Regions from separate parts of the Lysinibacillus sp. 1 U-2021 genome, predicted to be linked through region 2. Evidence: predicted binding sites of a transcription regulator. Region 2 holds the regulator's gene; each other region holds the start of a gene.
The links. The regulator LexA, encoded in region 2, represses DNA repair genes until DNA is damaged. The targets are predictions, from matches to a motif close to CGAACATATGTTCG.
Positions count from the first base shown of each region.

Region 1: uvrB (excinuclease ABC subunit UvrB) is a predicted target of LexA. The motif match lies at 881-894, and genes of this name have one in related genera.
Region 3: QH639_RS10735 (carbohydrate kinase) is a predicted target of LexA. The motif match lies at 4,257-4,270, and genes of this name have one in related genera.

Region 1 is NZ_CP123966.1:1,456,224-1,461,550, forward strand. It holds gene QH639_RS07560 (competence protein ComK) at 1-41, opposite strand, end outside; gene QH639_RS07565 (IDEAL domain-containing protein) at 269-517, shown strand; gene uvrB (excinuclease ABC subunit UvrB) at 968-2,947, shown strand; gene uvrA (excinuclease ABC subunit UvrA) at 2,955-5,327, shown strand, end outside.
Region 2 is NZ_CP123966.1:4,319,574-4,324,900, reverse strand. It holds gene QH639_RS23075 (prepilin peptidase) at 1-485, shown strand, start outside; gene QH639_RS23070 (gamma-glutamyl-gamma-aminobutyrate hydrolase family protein) at 519-1,241, shown strand; gene lexA (transcriptional repressor LexA) at 1,349-1,966, opposite strand; gene yneA (cell division suppressor protein YneA) at 2,133-2,447, shown strand; gene QH639_RS23055 (YneB family resolvase-like protein) at 2,444-3,109, shown strand; gene def (peptide deformylase) at 3,140-3,715, opposite strand; gene QH639_RS23045 (helix-turn-helix transcriptional regulator) at 3,708-3,899, opposite strand; gene QH639_RS23040 (DJ-1/PfpI family protein) at 4,179-4,712, opposite strand; gene QH639_RS23035 (GNAT family N-acetyltransferase) at 4,714-5,247, opposite strand.
Region 3 is NZ_CP123966.1:2,110,552-2,115,878, forward strand. It holds gene QH639_RS10725 (RelA/SpoT family protein) at 1-2,008, opposite strand, end outside; gene QH639_RS10730 (pseudouridine-5'-phosphate glycosidase) at 2,214-3,128, opposite strand; gene QH639_RS10735 (carbohydrate kinase) at 3,133-4,224, opposite strand; gene QH639_RS10740 (MFS transporter) at 4,339-5,327, opposite strand, start outside.

The DNA.
Region 1 (5,327 bases), 2.1 Mb from region 2:
TTGAATGACATTAAGTAGCCGTTTACAAAGTTAGTTGTCATATAGGGAGTGCCTCCTTTTTTCTAGTGATAACGGTAGTGTAAAACAGAATATGACTTTCTTAAATTGGATGAAATAGTTGAAAATCGTTCATAAAAGCACGAAATGCCTAGAGAATTTGCTCTAAATATCAATTGATTAATAGCTAATCTAAGATATTTTCGAATCGTAAGCATTGCTTTTTAATTTCAATTTTCATATAATTTAGAAAAGGATCGAGGTGAGATCGTTGGATAAATATTATTCGTATACCGATTTTCTGAAAGCCGTTGGTCAGTCGAAAAAAGTTGATGAGGCAGAGAAATTATTAAACGAGATTTATTTAGATTTATTTTTAAATCGTATCCAGCGTATGCATCGGCAAGAGCAGCTCATGGTTCTGATTGATAGAGCACTCGATGAAAAAGATGAAAACGCATTTTATCAATACGCATCCGAACTAACTTCCTTACTCCAAACAGAAGAAGAATCCTATTGACGAACCCGCTCTCCATATCTATTGGAGAGTGGGATTTTTTTGCTTTTGAAAATAGTTGCAGTGGATATAAAGAGTGTATGTTTTGATTAGAAGAAGTGGTTTTGCTTATAGAATGAGGAAAGTCATTCAAAAAGTTTGAGCCTCTGTTTATAAAAAAGCGAAAGCGCTCCGATAAAGTAGAATCCGCTCATAAAAGGAGGAGAGCCAGGCTCCTGAGAGAGTATGAGCTACACATGAAGCAAAAAGGAAATCTCATCCATCGATGAAGCTTGAAAATCTAATAAAACGGCTATTATAAGAGTAACAAGTTAAATGGACCTTATTATTATGTAATAAAAATTTTAGAGATGAAAAAAATTTTTACAAACATTCGTTCGTTAAATGTTCGAAATTTTAATATTGCTATGCTAAAATATATGTACAAATTGGAAGGAAAGGACGGGGACATGAGTGCAAACATTTGATTTACAAGCGCCATATCAGCCTAACGGGGATCAGCCACAGGCCATTGCGGAATTAGTGGAGGGTGTGAAAGCAGGCAAACGTCATCAAACATTGCTTGGTGCTACTGGAACAGGTAAGACGTTTACCATTTCGAATGTCATCCAGCAAGTCAAAAAACCAACACTAATCATGGCACACAATAAAACACTAGCTGGCCAGTTGTATAGTGAATTTAAAGAATTCTTCCCGAATAACGCTGTTGAATATTTTGTCAGCTACTATGATTACTACCAACCAGAAGCTTATGTACCGCAGACAGATACCTATATAGAAAAAGACTCTAGTATTAACGATGAAATTGATAAGCTGCGTCACTCTGCTACTTCTGCATTGTTTGAGCGTGAGGATGTCATTATTATTGCATCTGTGTCCTGCATTTATGGTTTAGGTTCTCCCGAAGAATATCGAGAAATGGTTGTTTCCATTCGTACAGGTATGGAAATTGAACGTAATCAGCTATTACGCAAGCTTGTAGACGTTCAGTATGAGCGAAATGATGTTAGTTTTACTCGCGGAACATTTCGGGTACGTGGAGATGTAGTGGAAATCTTCCCAGCCTCTCGTGATGAGCATTGTATTCGTGTGGAATTTTTTGGGGATGAAATCGATCGTATCCGTGAGGTAGATGCACTAACGGGAGAGATTTTATCGGATCGAGAGCATGTTGCTATTTTCCCAGCATCCCACTTCGTTACACGAGAAGAGAAAATGCGTAAAGCGATTGAAAATATTGAAAAAGAATTAGAGGAACGACTTGCATTATTACGTGCAGAAGATAAATTACTAGAGGCACAACGTTTAGAACAACGTACACGTTATGACTTAGAGATGATGCGTGAAATGGGCTTTTGCTCTGGGATTGAAAACTATTCACGTCATTTAACATTGCGTGAAGCAGGTGCTACTCCATATACGTTGCTAGATTACTTCCCAGAAGATTTTTTACTCGTGGTTGATGAAAGTCACGTAACACTTCCACAGGTTCGAGGAATGTACAATGGTGACCAAGCGCGTAAAGGTGTGCTCGTAGAACACGGCTTCCGCTTGCCATCAGCACTTGATAACCGTCCTTTGCGTTTTGAAGAGTATGAAAATCGTGTACATCAAGCAATTTATGTATCAGCCACACCTGGTCCATATGAGCTGGAGCATACACCAGAAATGGTAGAGCAAATTATCCGACCAACTGGATTATTAGATCCATTAATTGATGTACGTCCTATCGAAGGGCAAATCGATAATTTAATTGATGAAATACAAGATCGAATTGCGCGAGATGAGCGAGTTTTAGTGACAACGCTAACGAAGAAAATGTCTGAGGATTTATCGGCTTACTTGAAGGAAATGGGCTTAAAAGTAGAATACCTACATTCAGAAATTAAGACACTAGAGCGTATTGAAATTATCCGTGAGCTACGCAAAGGAACGTATGATGTGCTAATTGGTATTAATTTATTGCGTGAAGGTCTTGATATTCCTGAAGTGTCCCTTGTGGCCATTTTAGATGCTGATAAAGAAGGATTTTTACGTTCAGAGCGTTCATTGATTCAAACCATTGGTCGTGCTGCTCGTAACGCGAATGGTCATGTCATTATGTATGCAGACCATGTAACAGACTCGATGAAAAAGGCAATTGATGAAACGAAACGTCGTCGTGCGTTACAAATGGCTTATAACGAGGAGCATGGCATAACACCTCAAACGATCATTAAGAAAATCCCAGATGTGATTCGCGCAACACAAGTAGCAGAAGAAGAGGAATCCTATGTAACAAAGGCCACAAAAGGCAAAAAGCTGACAAAGGCGGAAAGAGAACAGCTCTTGGCTTCTCTAGAAGTCGAAATGAAGGAAGCAGCAAAAGCGCTTGATTTTGAACGTGCGGCTGAGTTACGAGATACAATATTTGAATTGAAGGTAGAAGGGTGAATGACTTGTGAAAAATACTGAAATCGTCGTGCAAGGTGCACGTGCTCATAATTTAAAAAATATTAATGTCACAATTCCGCGTGACCAATTAGTCGTTTTAACAGGATTATCGGGCTCCGGAAAGTCTTCTTTAGCATTTGACACAATTTATGCGGAGGGCCAGCGTCGTTACGTTGAGTCCCTTTCCGCCTATGCCCGTCAATTTCTTGGACAAATGGATAAGCCAGATGTCGATGCGATAGAAGGTTTATCGCCTGCTATTTCCATTGATCAAAAAACGACAAGTCGTAACCCACGATCTACTGTCGGTACGGTAACGGAAATCTATGATTACCTACGTTTACTTTATGCCCGCATTGGTAAACCAATCTGTCCAAATCATGGTATAGAAATCACTTCACAAACAATTGAGCAAATGGTGGATCGTTTATTAACCTATCCTGAGAGAACTAAGATGCAGCTCCTTGCACCAATGGTTTCTGGACGTAAGGGTACCCATGTTAAACTGCTAGAAGATTTAAAAAAGCAGGGGTTTGTTCGTGTACGAATTGATGGAGAATTGCGTGATTTAGATGATGCTATCGAACTTGATAAAAATAAAAAGCATTCCATCGAAGTAGTAGTCGACCGTGTTGTTATGAAGGAAGGGATGGCTGCTCGTCTGAGTGATTCTTTAGAAACGGCTTTACGTCTAGCGGATGGACGTGTGCTTGTCGATGTGATGGAACATGAAGAGTTACTATTTAGTGAGCATCATGCCTGCCCATTATGTGGTTTTTCTATTGGTGAGTTAGAGCCTCGTATGTTTTCATTTAATAGTCCGTTTGGTGCTTGTCCAAGTTGTGATGGCTTAGGTTCAACACAAGAGGTGGATTTAGATTTAGTGGTGCCTGATTGGGATCGTTCCTTGTTAGAGCATGCCATCGCACCATGGGAGCCAACTAGTTCGCAGTACTACCCACAATTACTAAAAGCTGTATGTGATCATTACGATATTCCAATGGACATGCCTGTGAAGGATTTGCCAAAGGAAAAAATGGACAAGATTTTATATGGCTCTGGAAAAGACAAGATACACTTCCATTATGAAAATGAGTTTGGCAATGTGCGAGATCAAATGATTGAATTTGAGGGTGTCGTGCGCAATGTTGAGCGACGTTTTAAAGAGACGACATCCGATTATGTTCGTGAGCAGATGGAAAAATACATGGCACAGCAGGCTTGCCCTTCATGTAAAGGGTATCGTTTAAAGCCTGAAACGCTAGCAGTGAAAGTAGCTGATAAACATATCGGTGAGGTTACACAATATTCGATTCAGGAAGCAGACACATTCTTCAAAGAGCTTGATCTCACTGAAAAGGATATGCAAATTGCTCGATTAGTTTTACGAGAAATCGAAGAACGATTGGGCTTCCTTGTGAATGTTGGTTTAGACTATTTAACATTGAGTCGTGCAGCAGGCACATTATCTGGTGGAGAGGCACAACGTATTCGCCTTGCTACGCAAATTGGTTCACGATTAACGGGAGTTCTCTATATTTTAGATGAGCCTTCGATTGGTTTGCATCAGCGTGATAATGATCGGCTGATTAGCACGTTACAAAATATGCGTGACATTGGGAATACGCTAATTGTGGTAGAGCATGATGAAGATACGATGCTTGCAGCAGATTATCTCATCGATGTAGGACCTGGAGCAGGCGTCCATGGCGGTCAAATTGTGGCAGCAGGAACACCGCAGGAAGTTATGAATAATGCAAAATCCTTAACTGGACAATATTTAAGCGGTAGAAAGTTTATTCCTTTACCAATAGAAAGACGCCAACCAAATGGTCGAAAGCTGTCTATTAAAGGTGCCAAGGAAAATAACTTACGCAATGTTAAAGTAGACGTTCCACTAGGCTTATTTGTAGCAGTGACAGGCGTGTCTGGTTCAGGGAAATCTACACTGATAAATGAAATTTTATATAAATCTTTGGCACAGAAGCTCAATCGTTCAAAGGTTAAGCCTGGCGAGCATAAAGAAGTGACAGGTATCGATGAGCTTGAAAAAGTAATCGATATTGACCAATCGCCAATTGGGCGTACACCTCGTTCAAATCCAGCAACTTATACAGGTGTTTTTGACGATATTCGCGATGTTTTTGCAGCAACAAATGAAGCAAAGGTACGAGGCTATAAAAAAGGACGCTTTAGCTTTAATGTCAAGGGCGGTCGCTGTGAAGCATGTCGTGGTGACGGCATTATTAAAATTGAGATGCATTTCCTTCCTGATGTTTATGTACCATGTGAAGTATGTCACGGCAAACGTTATAACCGTGAAACACTTGAAGTGAAGTATAAAGATAAGAGTATTGCAGATATTCTCGATATGACGATT
Region 2 (5,327 bases):
CTTATTGGCAGCTAGGCTTGGGCATAGAATTGATAGTAGCGTTCCTTTTTATCTCCTTATTAGTTATTATCGTTGTGTCAGATTTGGCCTATATGCTAATTCCAGATAAGGTGTTAGTATTCTTTTTACCTTTGCTAGCTATTGGACGAGTGCTGTCACCATTAACACCGTGGTGGGACTCTCTTGTGGGTGCTGTGGTTGGTTTTGGCATATTATATATCATTGCTGTGCTATCAAACGGTGGCATGGGTGGAGGCGATATTAAATTATTCTTTTTAATTGGTCTCGTTCTGGGTACGATTGATACACTGTTAACGCTATTTTTAGCAGCAGTGATTGGTATGATTGTCGGGATTACCATGTTATCGAAAAACAAACAGGGGAGAAAAACACCCATTCCGTTTGGGCCATCTATTGCATTGGCCGCAGTTATTGTTTATTTCTATGGCGATGTATTAATTAATTGGTATCTAGGCTTTTGGTAATTGTGCAATTTTCAAGAATTTGGAGGGAAGCAAGTGAAACCGATTATTGGTATTACAGCCTTTGTTGCGGATGATTTATCCTCTCAATTAAATGCTGCTTACAGTAAAAGCATCATTGAAGCAGGTGGAATTCCACTGATTATTCCAATTGGAGTAGAAGAAGAGGCAGCCCAGATTTTAGCCCTTACAGACGGTTTATTATTATCTGGTGGTCATGATGTGCACCCATTTCTATTCGGGGCTGAGCCTTCATTAAAGCTTGGAAAAATTCATCCAGCGCGAGATACGATTGAGTTAGCATTGATTGAAGCCGCATTCCAACGTAAGATGCCTATTTTCGGGATCTGTCGAGGAATTCAAATACTAAATGTTGCATTAGGTGGTACCTTATATCAGGATATTGATAGTGATCACTTTAGTACCAAGTTACTCCAACATATGCAGCAATCAGGTCGAGCTGTAGCTACCCATTCTGTACAGGTTATTGCTGACAATCTATTAGCGACTATCGTTGAACAAGAGAAGATTGCAGTGAATTCATTTCATCATCAAGCGGTGAATGTGTTAGCAGAAAAATTAAAAGTAGCAGCAAAATCCAGCGACGGTATTATCGAAGCGGTAGTTCATGAGGAGATGCCATTTTGCTTGGCTGTTCAGTGGCATCCTGAGGAACTAGCCATAGCAGGAGATGAGAGTGCTCAAAAGCTATTTTCAGCCTTTATTGAAGCGAGCTTAAAATTTAAGAAGGAAGCTTAGAAGGGGCATTATACAAAGAATCCAATCGTATATGGATTCTTTTTTTGCGTAAAAAAGAGGATACATGCTCTTAGAAGGAACATAATCCTCAAAACCTGCTTTAATCGTTAATGTACACGTCTGTAAAGACCTACAACTTGTCCTAAAATAGAAACTTGATCGACAATAATAGGTTCCATAGAAGAATTTTCAGGTTGTAAACGGAAATGGTTTTTCTCTTTAAAGAAACGTTTTACAGTTGCTTCATCCTCAGCTGTCATAGCTACAACAATATCCCCATTATTAGCTGTTGCCTTTTGTTTGACAATGACTAAATCTCCATCTAAAATCCCAGCTTCAATCATTGATTCCCCCATGATTTCTAGCATGAACAATTGATCTTCACTTGTGCCATACGTATCGGGTAATGGGAAGTATTCTTCAATATTTTCAATTGCTGTAATTGGAGAACCAGCTGTAACCTTCCCGACAAGTGGGACATGGATCACCTGTTGCTTTTGAATGGATTCTTCAGGCTCTAAAATTTCAATTGCGCGTGGCTTTGTTGGATCTCGACGAATAAAGCCTTTTTGTTCTAATCGAGCTAAATGTCCATGAACAGTTGAACTGGAAGCAAGTCCAACTGCTTCACCAATTTCACGTACTGATGGTGGATATCCTTTAGCTCGTACCTCTTCCTTAATGAAAGCTAAAATGTCCTCTTGTCTTTTCGAAACTTTTTTCATGAGTGCTCACCTCTTTTTTCTAATATCATTCTACTTATTTGATAGTATAACAGAATGCGAACATGTATGCAAACATAGGTTCGAAAAGTGTTTGACAAAAACGTTTGTTCGCTTTATTATGGGAACATACATTCCGAACAAACATTCTTAAAAAGGGGTAATGATTATGACATGGTTGAAGAAAAACACACATATCTCAATTTTAATAGGAGCTTGTTTACTATTTGCAGCATACCTTTACATTACTGATCCAGGAAAAGTTAGTTACGCAGAAATTCAAATTGAACATGGAGATAGCTTGTGGTCGTTAGCTGAGCAATATCGTGGTAAAATGAGTACTGATGATTGGATAAAGCTTGTAAAAACGGAAAATGAACTAGCAGATATTAAAATTGTAGCGGGAAAATCTCTAGTTATTCCTGTAGTGAGTGATCAAGCCAGTCCCATCAATACTATCGAAATTGCGAGAAATGAACAATGATAAATAATCAACTATCGGCTGTTGTCTATTGTCGCGTAAGTACTGAAAAAGAAACACAAAGCTCCTCATTAGAGCGCCAGCAGGAAGAGTTGCTGCGCTATGCTAAAGAGCAAGGCTATGCGGTGAAGGGCGTGTTTAAAGATCAACATAGTGGCTATGATGTAGAACGTGAAGGCTTACTAGAAATGCTTGATTTTATAAAAGATAAGAACATTAATGCTCTTTTTGTCCAAGATGAAACTCGTTTAGGACGAGGCAATGCAAGGATGGCTGTATTACATTTATTACAAAAGTCAGCAACTGACGTTTTTTCGATGCGTGATGCAGGCCCAGTTCAATTAAATGAAATGGATACGATGCTGCTTGAAATTTTAGCGATTGTAGAGGAGTATCAGCGTAGAATCCATAATGCTAAAATTCGACGAGGTATGCGACGTGCTGTAGAAAACGGCTATCGTCCAGAAAATAATTTATCGAACCGAGGTAATCCGCAGGGGCAGGAGCGAAAAGATCTACCTGTAGAGGAAATTGTGAAGCTCCGCAAACGTGGATTTACCTTTGAAGAAATTTCTATAACGCTTAGAGGGTTAGGATTTGAGGTAAGTAAGGCGACTGTACATCGTCGTTTCCAAGAGCACCAAGAAAGATTAGCAGGAAAATAATATTCCTGCTAATTTTTTTTCTGTAAAAAACTACTGAAGCGAAGAAAAGCTTTCGATGATAACATGATTAGGCAGTTGGAAAGGGTGCTCTTTATTTATTCGATCATAAAACATGATGCCATTTAAATGATCGATTTCATGCTGTACAACGATGGCCCCATAGCCCTGTAACTGTACAATGATTTCATGTCCATCGATGTCGTAAGCTTTGACTTTAATTCTCTCATATCTCGGTACAAAACCAGGGACAGGTCGATTTACAGATAGACAGCCTTCTCCCTCCGGTAGATAAATCATATTAAGGGAATGACTCATTATTTTAGGGTTAATCAGCATCATTTCTTGGTCATCAAAGAGTACAGCAAACATTCGTTTATCTACGCCAATTTGATTAGCAGAGAGCCCACTCCCAGGGCGAAGCTTATATTTTTTTGCTAGCGTTGGATTTTGGCTATTTTTCAGATATTGTAGCATGGCTAGGAGGGTATTTCGGTCCTCATTGGTCACGGGTATCGATACTTCTTGAGTTTGTTTTCTTAAAATTGCTGAGTGTTCTTTCACGAAGTCCTTCATTGTAATCATATAATTTGGGTGAAATTTAGTCATAGATAAACACCTCATCAATACGGCTATTGAGAACCTTAGCAATCTTAAAAGCTAATTCTAGGGTCGGATCATATTTATCATTTTCAATACTATTAATGGTCTGTCTCACAACTCCACACTCTTTTGCAAGAGCAGCTTGTGTTATGCCTAATTTTTTTCTTAAAATTTTGATGATGTTCTTCAGAATTATCCCTCCATTTTGTCCAAAGTATTAGACATATATCGTAAGATAAGAATTAAAAAATGTCCAACTAATTGGACATCTTTTGGTGTGAAAAACAAAACAGTCAATTGAAGGGGAGAAATGGATTTCCGTTGCAGGCTGCTTGCTTTCTTGTAGCACACAGACGGAACGGAAATCACCCCACAGCCTTGTTAAAAATTCTCATTCTACTAATGACATCATCTTTTTCAACAACATGAAATGCCCGATTAATTGGACATTTGGGTTTTAAATCATCACTTAATACCAATTTTCATCAAAATTTAGCTTTAACGCATGCCCGAAACAAATACCGAAAGGAATAAAACCTCTTCCTCTTGCTGTAATGATATTTCCATCTTGTACCACTAGTTCATCTGAATAGTTATGAAGTTCAAAGCATCCTAACTGCTCCATGCCATCTAAAGGTAGTCCTACTGTATATTTTTTGTTCTTTAAGACCCCTGCTTTTGCTAATAGGTAAGGGGAGCTAGAAATACTTGCAATCATTCCTCCTTTTGCAGATAGAAGATGAATGAAGTCTAGTAAGCTCTCTTCAAGTTGTAATGTAGAAATATCCATACAGCCTGGTAATAGTAGACTATCAATATCGTCAAGCTCTACCTCATTCACGGATAAATCAGCTATACAATTTAAACCAGATTCTCCTCTGATAGGTTTGGTATTCGATGCAAGTGTGATGATGGGTTTACCGCCTTGCATTAATATGGACAAAGCAACACTCAATTCATATTCACTAAATTGTGGGTATAATAACACCGCAGTTTTCTTCATTTCATACACCTCTTACCTTTTGAGTGTTCCATTCTTCCTCTAAAATAGCGTAATAGTATTCATCCCACCAAGTCTCTCCATGAGGAATGCATTTTTTGAAAAATCCTTCTTGGCGCATTCCGATTTTTTCCATGACTCGGTAAGAAGCGATATTTTCTGGCTGGCATGTGGCAATAATTCGATGAAGTTTCATTTTATTAAAGCTGTGATCTAATAGGGCCTTAGCAGCTTCAGAAGCATAGCCATGATTGTGATAGGCAGGATTCATAACCCATCCAATTTCATACGTATGATCGCCAAAGTATTTGTGGAAAACAAGATGACCAATGACTCGCTGTTGTTCACGTAAAACAATGGCGAAATGTTTTGCTTGCTCGTTGCTATTCTCTGTTATGAAATTTTGAACCTGATCTTCATTCAACACACCCTCTGGCATATAGTGCATGACCGTTTTGTCGGACATATAGCTATAAACGGCCTGCCAATCTGAGGCTTCAAATGTTCGAATAAGTAATCTAGGTGTTGTGATGTTCATGATAGCTCCTCCTAATATCTATCAAATTTTTCCTTTTATTATTAGTTATACACCTCTAACTTCTGGAAGTCATGTAAATA
Region 3 (5,327 bases), 2.2 Mb from region 2:
TTAAAATGCCAGGTCTATCAAAAGCTGAAACCTCAATATCAACAGGGTATTCCTTTTTCTCAGGAATGACACCATGCTCCCATTCCACTTCAATTAAGCGCTCCTGCTCATCCTCAATTTGAATATTTGGACAGTCCTCACGATGGACAGAAACACCTCTCCCCTTCGTAATAAAGCCTACAATATCATCCCCAGGAACGGGCGTACAGCAGCGAGAAAGTCGAATGAGCATATTATCAATACCCTTTACAATAACACCCGATTCCGTACGCTTTTGTGGAATTGGATTTTTCATTTTTTGTTCAATTTTCTCTAGTGCTTCTTCCTGCTCACGTTCTTTACGACGTTTTTCAGCTAAACGATTTACGACCTGCTGCGCAGTAATACCATTCACACCAACTGCCGCATACAAATCTTCTTCATTCGTATAGTTAAATTTGTCGCATACCCGTTTTAGGTTTTCGGAGGACATCGTTTCCTTTAAATCGAAATCCTGAGCACGGATTTCTTTTTCAATCATTTCTTTACCTTTGACAATATTTTCTTCACGCAGGTGTCGTTTAAAGAATTGCTTTATTTTATTCTTCGCCTGCGAGGATTGAGCTATTTTAAGCCAATCGCGACTCGGACCAAAGGATTGTTTAGAAGTTAAAATTTCAATGATATCGCCCGTTTTTAATGGTGTATCAAGCGGTACCATCTTGCCATTGATTTTCGCTCCAATCGTACGATTTCCTACTTCGGAATGAACACGGTAGGCAAAATCAATAGGAACAGAACCTGCTGGCAATTCAATGACATCACCTTCAGGTGTAAAGACATAAACCATATCAGAAAATAAATCAAATTTTAAGGATTCCATAAATTCTTCTGCGTTGGAAGATTCATTTTGAAACTCCAAAATTTCACGGAACCACGTTAATTTTTGGTCGACATTTTGCTTTTGATGATCAACGTTTTTACCTTCTTTATATGCCCAGTGCGCCGCAATCCCGTACTCTGCAATTTTGTGCATTTCCTTTGTACGAATCTGTACCTCCAACGGATCACCATAAGGTCCAATAACAGTCGTGTGTAGAGACTGGTACAGGTTTTGTTTTGGCATAGCAATATAGTCTTTAAAGCGTCCTGGCATTGGTTTCCAAAGTGTATGCACAATCCCTAATACGGCATAGCAATCTTTAATACTATCGACAAGAACACGAATGGCTAATAAATCATAAATTTCATTAAACTGTTTCTTTTGTAACACCATTTTTCGATAGATACTGTAAATATGTTTTGGTCGACCATAGACATCTGCGTCAATTTCAACCTCATTCAGTTGTGATTTCATCTCAGCCATCACATTTTCTAAATAAGCTTCACGTTCATCACGTTTTTTCTTCATCAGACTGACAATACGATAATATTGTTGTGGGTTTAAATAGCGCAGTGCTGTATCTTCAAGCTCCCATTTTACAGTCGAAATTCCAAGACGATGAGCAAGTGGTGCAAAAATCTCGAGCGTCTCTTTTGAAATGCGTCGTTGCTTTTCAGCAGGTAAATGCTTTAACGTACGCATATTATGAAGACGGTCTGCTAGCTTAATGAGGATGACACGAATATCTTGCGCCATAGCCACAAACATTTTCCGATGATTTTCTGCCTGCTGCGCCTCTTTAGATAAATATTTAATTTTCCCTAGTTTGGTAACACCATCAACAAGCACGGCCACCTCTTCGCCAAATTCACGTACCAAATCATCCCGTGTAAAATCGGTATCTTCGACAACATCATGTAAAAAACCTGCCGCTACAGTTTCTGGGTCCATTTGTAATTCAGCTAGAATACCTGCTACTTGTACTGGGTGAATAATATACGGTTCACCAGAGCTACGGAATTGCTCAATATGGGCATCCCTTGCTAATTCATATGCTTTTTTCACGAATGCGACATTTTCATCATTCATGTAGGATTTGACTAACTCAAAAACGTCCTCAGGAGTCAAAATTTGCTCTTTCGCCATAACATGTCCACCTTGCTCGTCAAATTTTTCAGATTAGATATAAACTTAATTGTATAAAATATTGTGGTCTATTGTAAAGAGACTGTATCATTTAGTTTAGTTAATCTCGTGAACAGTTCGAAAAATGGAAAAAATATTCTTCTTTTTAATAAAAAAGACCCTCTGCGACTTCACGTCACAAAGAGTCCTTGTTTCGACAAATTGATTAATGTAATTGATTGTAAGCTACAGCAATTTTCGCGCCGACTACTGCATTGTTTTTCACTAATGCAATGTTGGCATCAAGACTTTTACCTTCTGTTAATTCTTTAACTTTGCCAAGTAAGAATGGTGTAACATTTTTACCTTGAATGCCATTCTCTTCAGCTTCAACTAAAGCTTTTTCAATAATGTTTGTAATAAATGCATGCTCTAATGCTTCAGACTCAGGAATTGGATTTGCGATGACAGCGCCACCTTTTAAGCCTAATTGCCATTTCGCAGATAGCATTGCTGCAATTTCTTCTGGCGTATCTAATTGGAAGTTTACATCAAATCCACTTTGACGTGTGTAGAATGCTGGTAATTCATTCGTACCATAACCAACCACTGGCACACCTTTTGTTTCAAGATATTCTAATGTAAGACCGATGTCTAAAATAGATTTTGCACCCGCACAGATAACGGCAACATTTGTTTGTGCTAATTCTTCTAAATCAGCAGAGACATCCATTGTTGTTTCCGCACCACGATGTACACCACCAATACCACCTGTAACAAAGATTTCAATACCTGCAAGCTCTGCACAGATCATTGTCGCTGCAACTGTTGTCGCACCTAATTTTTTCGTTGCTAGTAAGTAGCCTAAGTCACGACGTGAAGCTTTTGCAACACCTTGAGCATTACCGAACATTTCTAGCTCTTCATCTGATAGACCAATTTTAATTTTCCCATCAATTAATGCAATTGTTGCTGGGACTGCACCATTATCGCGAATAATTTGCTCAACTTCACGCGCAGTTTGCACGTTTTGTGGGTATGGCATACCGTGTGAAATAATTGTTGATTCTAACGCAACGATCGGTAGACCTTTTGCTTGTCCTGCTTTTACTTCTTCTGATAATACGATGAATTCTTTCATGTTGTTATTCCTCCATTTCATTTTTCAACAAATCTACTGATAATTCAGGTCTTACTGTATAAGGAGATGCCAATGTATTTTTTGCATTGGTTAATCCAGCATCAATACATGTCTCAAAAGATTGTCCAGTCAGCCAGCTGTGAATAACAGCGCTGACAAAGGCATCTCCTGCTCCTGTCACATCTTCAATTTTGTCAATCACTTTAGCGGCAACATGACAAGGGGCAATCGTTGTAGATGCTGCATAAACGCCCTTGCTGCCAGCCGTGATAATGACATGCTCGGCACCTAATTGTAGGAGCTGTTGTAAAGCTTTTTCATAATGGGTAGCGTTTTCAATTTTATGTCCAACAATCGTTTCCGCTTCATCTGTGTTACAAATAAACCAAGTTACGCCTTGTAATGTTTCAGGTAGTCGATTCATTTTTGGCGAAGATACTGGCACAATGACAAGTGGAATATCACGAGCAAGGGCTACTTGCTGGATATACGCCACAGTTTCTTTTGGACAGTTTAAATCCAAAATAAAACAGCCCGCGTTTACAAGCATTGTTTCATGTTTTTTCAACAAGCTCGGTAACAGAAGATCGTAAACCTCCATATTTGCTACAGCTAGTGCTAGCTCACCCTGTTCATCCATGATGGCAGTATAAGAACCTGTGGAAGCCTCTGCAAGCTGCTCTACATAACGTAGATTCATAAAGGATTCCGAAGCCTCTTGGATCACTTGCCAATCAGCATCCTTACCTGCCGTTGTCAGTAACGTCACTTGGTGATTTAATCTGCCTAAGTTTTCAGCAATATTTCGACCAACGCCACCTACACTAAAGGAAGAGCTGGCAGGGTTAGATGTTCCAAATTGAACATTGCCCTTTACATGGAATTTGCGGTCTAAATTAGCTCCACCGATGCAAATAATTTCATTTTCTTCGGGTAATATATAAGCACGACCTACAATTTTTCCTTGCTTCGTTAAACTAGACACTAAATTAGCAAGCACAGGACGCGACAGATTCATTGCATCTGCCATTTCTTGCTGAGACATAAACGGATTCTGGCGAATTAAAGCAAGCACCGCCTGTTCTCTTTCATTCATAGCATCACCTTTTATTATATTTGTTTATATTATAAACTTTTGTTTGTGTTATGTCAAAAGATTCTTTATTAAAAAAGTTGAACCTCATCTTACCGAGGTTCAACTTTTATGTGTTTACGCTTGCTGGGGTGTTTGTTTTTTAACAATGATAACGAATAAACTGGCCATTGCACAAAACATTCCTGCAAGGAAAAATGCCCATGTATAAGAATTGAAAAATTTATAAATTAACCCCCCACCATACGCAGCAACCGCTGCTCCTGCTTGATGTGAAGCAAATATCCAGCCGTAGATAATACTGCTTTTTTGCATACCAAAAATTTGTCGTGTCATACTGATGGTTGGTGGCACTGTAGCAATCCAATCTAGTCCGTAAAAAATCGTGAAAATCGTTAATAAAACAAATGATCCTTGTGCGAGTGCATAAGGGAGCAATAATAAAGATGCACCTCTTAACAGGTAATACCAAAACAATAACCACCGATTATCGAAGCGATCAGATAACCAGCCAGACGCAGTTGTACCTAATAAATTAAAAATGCCCATAAAAGAAAGGAATGATGCGGCAGTGACTAAAGGAACGCCAAAGCTAATACAATAAGAAACAAAATGAGTACCAATTAATCCGCTTGTCGATAGCCCACAAATAAAAAAACTACCTGCTAAGAGCCAAAATGCTTTAACCTTAATCGCCTCAAATAAACCTTTAAAAGCCATAGCTATTGGATTCTTTTTTTGCTGTATTTGTTGTTCCTCTATAGCCTCCTCTTGTCCATAAGGAGTTAACCCCATATCCTGAGGTCTATTTTTTATAAAAAGCGCAATCATGAAAAACATTATGATACTAAGGAGTAGCATTAATGCGATAGCCCATCGCCAAGAATAGTGTTCAATAATGATAGCTAGAACTGGTAATAAAATTAACTGGCCCGTGGCTGTACTTGCCGTTAAAATACCAACCGCTAATCCTCTGCGTTTTACAAACCAATGATTCGCAACATATGGGCTAAGGACAGTTAAAAAAAGACTTGCTCCAAGACCAATAATGCCCCCCCAAATAACAATTAGCTGCCAGGATTCACTCATCAAAAATGTTAAAGTCA